Regions from separate parts of the Kosakonia sp. MUSA4 genome, predicted to be linked through region 1. Evidence: predicted binding sites of a transcription regulator. Region 1 holds the regulator's gene; the other holds the start of a gene.

What was found. Region 1 encodes Fur, which represses iron uptake genes when iron is present. Its sites were predicted from a motif close to ATAATAATGAGAACNACTATCAA; they were not measured.
Region 2: zupT (zinc transporter ZupT) is a predicted target of Fur. The motif match lies at 2,229-2,251, and genes of this name have one in related genera.

What each region holds. Positions count from the first base shown of each region.
Region 1 is NZ_CP025697.1:1,442,591-1,446,055, forward strand. Features, by position in the region: gene C0557_RS06870 (beta-N-acetylhexosaminidase) at 1-1,077, shown strand, start outside; gene fur (ferric iron uptake transcriptional regulator) at 1,184-1,630, opposite strand; gene fldA (flavodoxin FldA) at 1,920-2,450, opposite strand; gene ybfE (LexA regulated protein) at 2,614-2,898, opposite strand; gene ybfF (esterase) at 3,029-3,465, opposite strand, start outside.
Region 2 is NZ_CP025697.1:4,759,440-4,762,904, reverse strand. Features, by position in the region: FMN riboswitch at 86-235, shown strand; gene ribB (3,4-dihydroxy-2-butanone-4-phosphate synthase) at 342-995, shown strand; gene C0557_RS22575 (hypothetical protein) at 1,231-1,404, shown strand; gene zupT (zinc transporter ZupT) at 1,439-2,215, opposite strand; gene ygiD (4,5-DOPA dioxygenase extradiol) at 2,412-3,200, shown strand; gene C0557_RS22560 (hypothetical protein) at 3,209-3,391, shown strand.

The DNA of each region.
Region 1 (3,465 bases):
TCGCTGAATACCTGGCATTTTGGCGGTGACGAAGCGAAAAACATCTATCTGGGAACGGGTTATACCGACCAGAAAAAACCGGAAGCGGGCAAAGGCATCATCGATCAGAGCAAGCAGGACAAACCATGGGCTAAATCTCAGGTCTGCCAGTCTATGGTCAAAGAGGGTAAGGTTGCAGATGTTGAGCATCTTTCCAGCTACTTTGGTATTGAGGTCAGCAAGCTGGTGAAAGCGCACGGTATCGGCACCATGCAGGCGTGGCAGGATGGCCTGAAAGATGCTAAAAATGCCGCCGAGTTTGCCACCGATCACGTCAATGTTAACTTCTGGGATACGCTCTACTGGGGCGGTTTCGATTCGGTAAATGACTGGGCAAACAAAGGGTTCCGCGTCATTGTCTCGAACCCGGACTATGTTTACCTCGACTTCCCGAACGAAGTCCATCCGGCGGAAAGCGGCTACTACTGGGGCACGCGCTTTAGCGATGAGCGCAAGATCTTCAGCTTTGCGCCGGACAACATGCCGCAAAATGCTGAAACCTCACTGGATCGCGACGGCAATCCATTCAACGCGAAATCGGACAAACTATGGCCTGGAGCCTATGGTCTTTCTGCTCAGTTGTGGAGTGAAGTGGTACGTACCGACAACCAGATGGAGTACATGATTTATCCACGCATGATTGCGGTCGCAGAGCGTGCCTGGCACCGCGCCGGTTGGGAACAGGATTATCAGGCCGGTCGCGAGTACAAAGGCGGTGAAACTCATCTGGTCGATGTAAAAGCGCTGGATAAAGACTGGACCCGCTTTGCAAATCTGTTAGGCCATCGTGAACTGGCAAAACTGGACAAAGCAGGCATTAACTACCGCCTGCCTGTACCGGGCGCGCGCGTGGTCGGCGGCAAGCTGGAAGCCAATACCAGCTTCCCGGGAATGGTCGTGGAATATTCTACGGACGGCGGTAAAAACTGGCTGCGCTACGATGATAAAGCGCGTCCGCAGGTGAGCGGGGAAGTGCAGATCCGCACCGCCAGCCCGGACGGCAAACGTTTCAGCCGTGTGGATAGCGTGAAAGCGTAATTATTGCTGAAGTAACCTGCCCGGCAGCGCAAACCTGCCGGGCATTTTTGTTTTTGAAGGGCAAAAAAAAAGCCAACCTGAAGGCTGGCTTGAGTATGAAAAGGGATTATTTCGCATCGTGCGCGTGTTCATCTTCGCGGCAGTCACCCTCGGCGCAGTGGCCGTACAGGTAAAGACTGTGGTTCGTCAGGCGAATGCCGTGTTTGGCGGCGATTTCACGCTGACGCGCTTCGATGGAATCATCACTGAATTCGATCACTTTGCCGCAGTCGAGGCAAATCAGGTGATCGTGGTGATGCTGCTGAGTCAGTTCAAAAACGGATTTCCCGCCTTCGAAGTTATGACGGGTCACAATGCCGGCGTCATCAAACTGGTTCAGTACACGATATACTGTCGCCAGCCCGATCTCTTCGCCCATGTCGATCAGTCGTTTATATAAATCTTCCGCACTGACATGATGGTTATCCGGTTCCTGAAGCACTTCCAGGATTTTTAACCGAGGAAGCGTGACTTTCAGGCCAGCCTTCTTTAATGCGGTATTGTTGTCAGTCATGCGGAATCTGTCCTGTTGCTATACGATTCACTTCCTCAATGGAAGTTAGAAGGAATGCACCTGGGATAATGCGTCTCATTATAGAACTGCCATGGCTAAATGAAAACTGCAAGTCCTCAAGTAAAGTAAGCTTTTAAAACGTGGTGTCACCAGCAACTCCTGTGCTTCATAACACCACTTTAGCAGGGCTTATTGTACAGCGATGGAGAAAAAAGTTAAAAATTTGTAGCAATTATTTCCATTGCTTTTACCTATTAATACCACGTAACCCACAGATTACGCCGTAAAATCAGGCGTTGATGATGTCATCAAGATGTAACTCTTCGCGAACTTGCTTAACCCATTTTTGTACACGTTCTGCGGTCATTTCTGGCTGACGATCTTCGTCAATCGCCAGACCAACGAAATGGCCATCATCCACCAGCCCTTTAGAGGCTTCGAAATGGTAGCCTGCAGTCGGCCAATGGCCCACGATAGTCGCGCCGCGCGGCTCAATAATATCGCGGATCGTACCCAGCGCATCACAGAAATATTCTGCATAGTCTTCCTGATCGCCGCAGCCAAACAGCGCAACTAACTTACCATTAAAATCAATGTCTTCCAGCGTCGGGAAGAAATCATCCCAGTCGCACTGCGCTTCGCCATAATACCAGGTCGGAATGCCGAGCAGCAGAATGTCATATCCTTCGATATCTTCTTTGCTGCTCTTGGCAATGTCATGTACGTCGGCAACGTCCTTACCAAGCTGACTCTGAATCATTTTCGCAATATTTTCGGTGTTGCCGGTGTCGCTGCCGAAGAAAATACCTGTAATTGCCATGAGTAAAATAACCTCTTGAAACCTAATGAATATGATGGTGGCGCTTTGCCCACAGATAAGGGCAATCATAGCAGAACAGAGAAGCGCGCGAAAACAGCTATCGCCGCGGAGTGCACTGTATGACACATGAAAACGTGAAAATAAGAGAGGTGATTCGGAGTAATTACTTTCCGCGCAATGCGCTCAGCTGTGCCAGCAGCATCTCTTCGATAAGTTCGCTGCGGCTCATGTCACGCGCATCGGCAAGTTCGTTTAACGCATCAACGGCTTCCACGTTCAGTTTTAGCTCGACGCGTTTAAGCCCACGAACTTTATCGCGTTTTAATTGATTGCGTTTGTTGATGCGTAACTGTTCATCACGCGAGAGCGGATTCGTCTTCGGCCGTCCCGGGCGACGCTCATTCGCGAACAGATCCAGGGTTGTACGGTCCGTTTGTTCTTTAGCCATGTTTAAGCATACTACGGGAAAGACAAGCAATCGGGCTGCCGCCCGGGCTGAATAGCGCGCCATCATACATCAGCATAACGGGCGCGCCAACGGGCGGACGCGTTCTGGCGACTGGTCGCCGCCTTTTTAATCAGTTTGACTTTTCAGCGAGATAACGATTAATTGCCCGCATCACCGCTTCAGGTTTTTCCGCATGCACCCAGTGACCGGCACCAGCAATCACATGCGCGCGCGCCTGCGGGAACTGTTCAAGCAAAGCGCTCCGGTACTGCTCCGTAACGTAAGGGGAGTTGCCGCCGCAGACAAACAGTGCCGGATGAGGCCATGCGGGAATGGTTTCCCAGCCGACAATATGCGGATATTGCACCCACAACACCGGCACATTGAAACGCCATACACCGTCAACAAACGACTTCAGCAGAAACTGGATCACGCCTTCTTCTTTTACATGCTCGCGCATTAGCGAAGCCGCTTGCTGGCGCGTAGTGACCTGCGCGTCAGTGACCGCATTGATCGCGGCAAATATCTCGTCATGACGGCGAACGTGGTAATCGACCGGTGCAATAT
Region 2 (3,465 bases), 2.4 Mb from region 1:
GTAGTGTGATAACCCCAGGTGATAAACCAGAATTGTTTGAAGGTTATGCATTGCCGAAGATTATCAATGGCGTTATAGTTATCCCGCTTATTCTCAGGGCGGGGCGAAATTCCCCACCGGCGGTAAATCAGCAGATGCTGAAAGCCCGCGAGCGCTTCAGGCTAACGTTTGAAGGTCAGCAGATCCGGTGTAATTCCGGGGCCGACGGTTAAAGTCCGGATGGGAGAGAGTAACGAATCTGTCGGGCAATGACGCCCGCTCGCGTTATTTTTTTGCCGCATTGCGACACTCCTAAGACTGCCCTGATTCTGGTAACCATAACTTTATTGAGGTCTTTTACCATGAATCAGACGCTGCTTTCTTCTTTTGGCACGCCTTTCGAACGTATTGAACATGCTCTCGCCGCGCTGCGCGAAGGCCGTGGTGTGATGGTGCTCGACGACGAGGACCGTGAAAATGAAGGCGATATGATTTTCGCCGCAGAAACCATGACCGTTGAGCAGATGGCGCTGACTATTCGCCACGGCAGCGGCATTGTTTGCCTGTGCCTGACCGACGAGCGCCGTAAACAGCTCGATCTGCCGATGATGGTCGAGAACAATACCAGTGCTTACGGCACCGGTTTTACCGTGACCATCGAAGCGGCGCATGGCGTGACAACCGGTGTTTCGGCGGCTGACCGTCTTACCACCGTTCGCGCGGCGATTGCCGATGGCGCGAAACCTTCCGATCTGAACCGTCCTGGCCACGTTTTCCCGCTGCGCGCGCAGCCGGGCGGCGTATTGACCCGTGGCGGCCATACTGAAGCAACGATCGATTTAGTGACGCTGGCTGGTTTTAAACCGGCGGGCGTGCTGTGTGAATTAACCAATGATGATGGCTCAATGGCGCGCGCGCCGGAGTGCATCGAATTTGCTAAGCGGCACAATATGGCTGTTGTGACCATTGAAGATCTGGTGGCCTACCGCCAGGAACATGAGCGCAAAGCCAGCTAACTTGCGTTAGTGATAAAAAATCCGCGGCCGAAAGCTGCGGATTTTTTTTGCCTGTCCTGCGTCAATATTTGTCGCGTTTATAATATTCACACATTGAAATTCCACGGAGCTACTTATAAAGTGGTACCTGCTCTACGGGCATGAAAAACAGGTTTAAAAACTTATAAGTCATTAAGTTAACGCTATTTTGTCATTGGTTTGTTAACCAATGTTTGCTGGAAATAAGGGAGGCAATATGTTTATCTCATGGTACTGGCTTCTGGCGATTGTCATCGTCGTTTTCGGCTATGTCCACGTACTTAAACGTCATTGCAAAGCCTGCCGCCACGATCGCGAAGCGATCTATAAAGCGTATCAACGGGTGCTCGAAGAGTTGAAGAAAACTCGCCGCGTTGGGCAGGGCGAATAAGACGCGCCAGCCCTCAGCAAGAGCACCCCGATTCTCAGCCGCTAAATCCCATCGCCTGCAACGCCACCAGGCTTAAGCCCATCACCGACATACCGCACAGCACGCCGTAGCTGGGATTGTTGTTGGGATCGATCTCTTTCGCCAGCGGCATCAGTTCATCCACCGACAATGCCACCATGATCCCGGCGACGGTTGCCATAATGGCGGCCATTACCACTGGCGAGACCAGACTGCCGAGGATCAACCACGCCAGGACGCCGCCGAGGATCTCCGCCAGCCCTGAGATCCCCGCCCAGAATACCGCGCTGCGTTTTGAACCGGTCGCCGCGTAAACCGGCCCGGCAACCGCAAGTCCTTCAGGAATATTGTGCAATGCGACTGCAAAGGCGATACCGAGCCCTAATTCCAGGTCGTTGCTGGCGGTGACATAGGTGGCGATGCCTTCCGGGAAGTTGTGGAGACTGATACCCAGCGTCAGCAAAATGGCGGTACGGCGCAGACCGCGCGGGAAGGTTCTCTGTGTACCCTGCATTAAATCCTGCGGATGTGCATGGGGTAACATGCGATCCAGCGCGAAATACCCCAACAGACCCACGACAAACATGCCATAACCGAGCATCGGTGACATATTTTCCGTCGCCAGTGCAGCGGGCAACATCTCCATTAACGAAATCAATAACATGATTCCGGCAGCAAAGCCGAGTGAGAACGCCAGTACGCGGTTTGATGGTTTCTGGCCTATTACGCCAAGAATCGCGCCGATAAAGGTCGCAGCGCCAGCCAGGATGGTCAGAATCAACGGTACTGACATGAATCACTCCTTTATGATAATCATTCTCATTAATGTAAGAGTTTGTTACCTGAAAAGCGAGGCCGGAGCCTTATCTTTACTTGATGCTTACATTCAAAATTACTGAAGATCTTCATCATGGTTATCTGAGTTCTTCGCACCATGAAAAGGCGTAATGTGTCGTTATCAAATTGACACACTCAGTAAGGATATCACCATGTCTGCACCTCGTATGCCAGCACTGTTCCTGGGCCATGGTAGCCCAATGAATGTTCTGGAAGATAACGTTTATACCCGCGCCTGGGGAATGTTAGGCGAGACGCTGCCGCGCCCGAAAGCGATTGTGGTGGTGTCCGCCCACTGGTTTACCCGCGGTACTGGCGTTACCGCGATGGAAGCGCCGAAAACTATTCATGATTTCGGTGGTTTCCCACAGGCGTTGTACGATACCCATTATCCGGCACCGGGATCGCCGGAACTGGCTCAGCACCTGGTTGATTTACTGGCGCCGGTGCCCGTTGTGCTTGATAAGGAAGCCTGGGGTTTTGACCACGGCTCCTGGGGCGTGCTGATTAAAATGTACCCGAATGCCGACATCCCAATGGTGCAGCTCAGTATCGACAGCACGAAACCCGCGGCATGGCATTTTGAGATGGGCCGCAAGCTGGCGGCGCTGCGTGATGAGGGCATTATGCTGGTGGCGAGTGGCAACGTGGTGCATAACCTGCGTACCGCGCGCTGGCATGGCGAAAATACGCCGTATCCGTGGGCCACATCATTCAACGATTATGTGAAAGCGAACCTCACGTGGCAGGGGCCGGTTGAGCAGCATCCGCTGGTAAATTACCTCGATCATGAAGGCGGATCGTTGTCTAACCCAACGCCGGATCACTACCTGCCGCTGCTGTACGTGCTGGGCGCATGGAACGGTACCGAGGCCATTACTATCCCGGTGGACGGTATTGAGATGGGTTCGCTGAGTATGCTTTCGGTTCAGGTGGGTTAAAATAAAGGGTGGCTCTGGCAGCCACCCTTTTCATTCTCCTGGATGTGGAGAAATTCGAGGAAGATCGCAAAAAATCACAACTGAAATACGGTTTTTTTGAAAATAAAAAGACCTGTGCTGCAAAAATAAAACGCTGTGCTGAATTTACTCTTTTTTGTGAACATTATCGTCGCAAGAATCCCGCCGAGTGACTACTCTCAAAGAGTCTAATGTCTCAGACAATCCCATAAAAATTATCTGGTGTTGTACCTCGAACCCTTGTTCG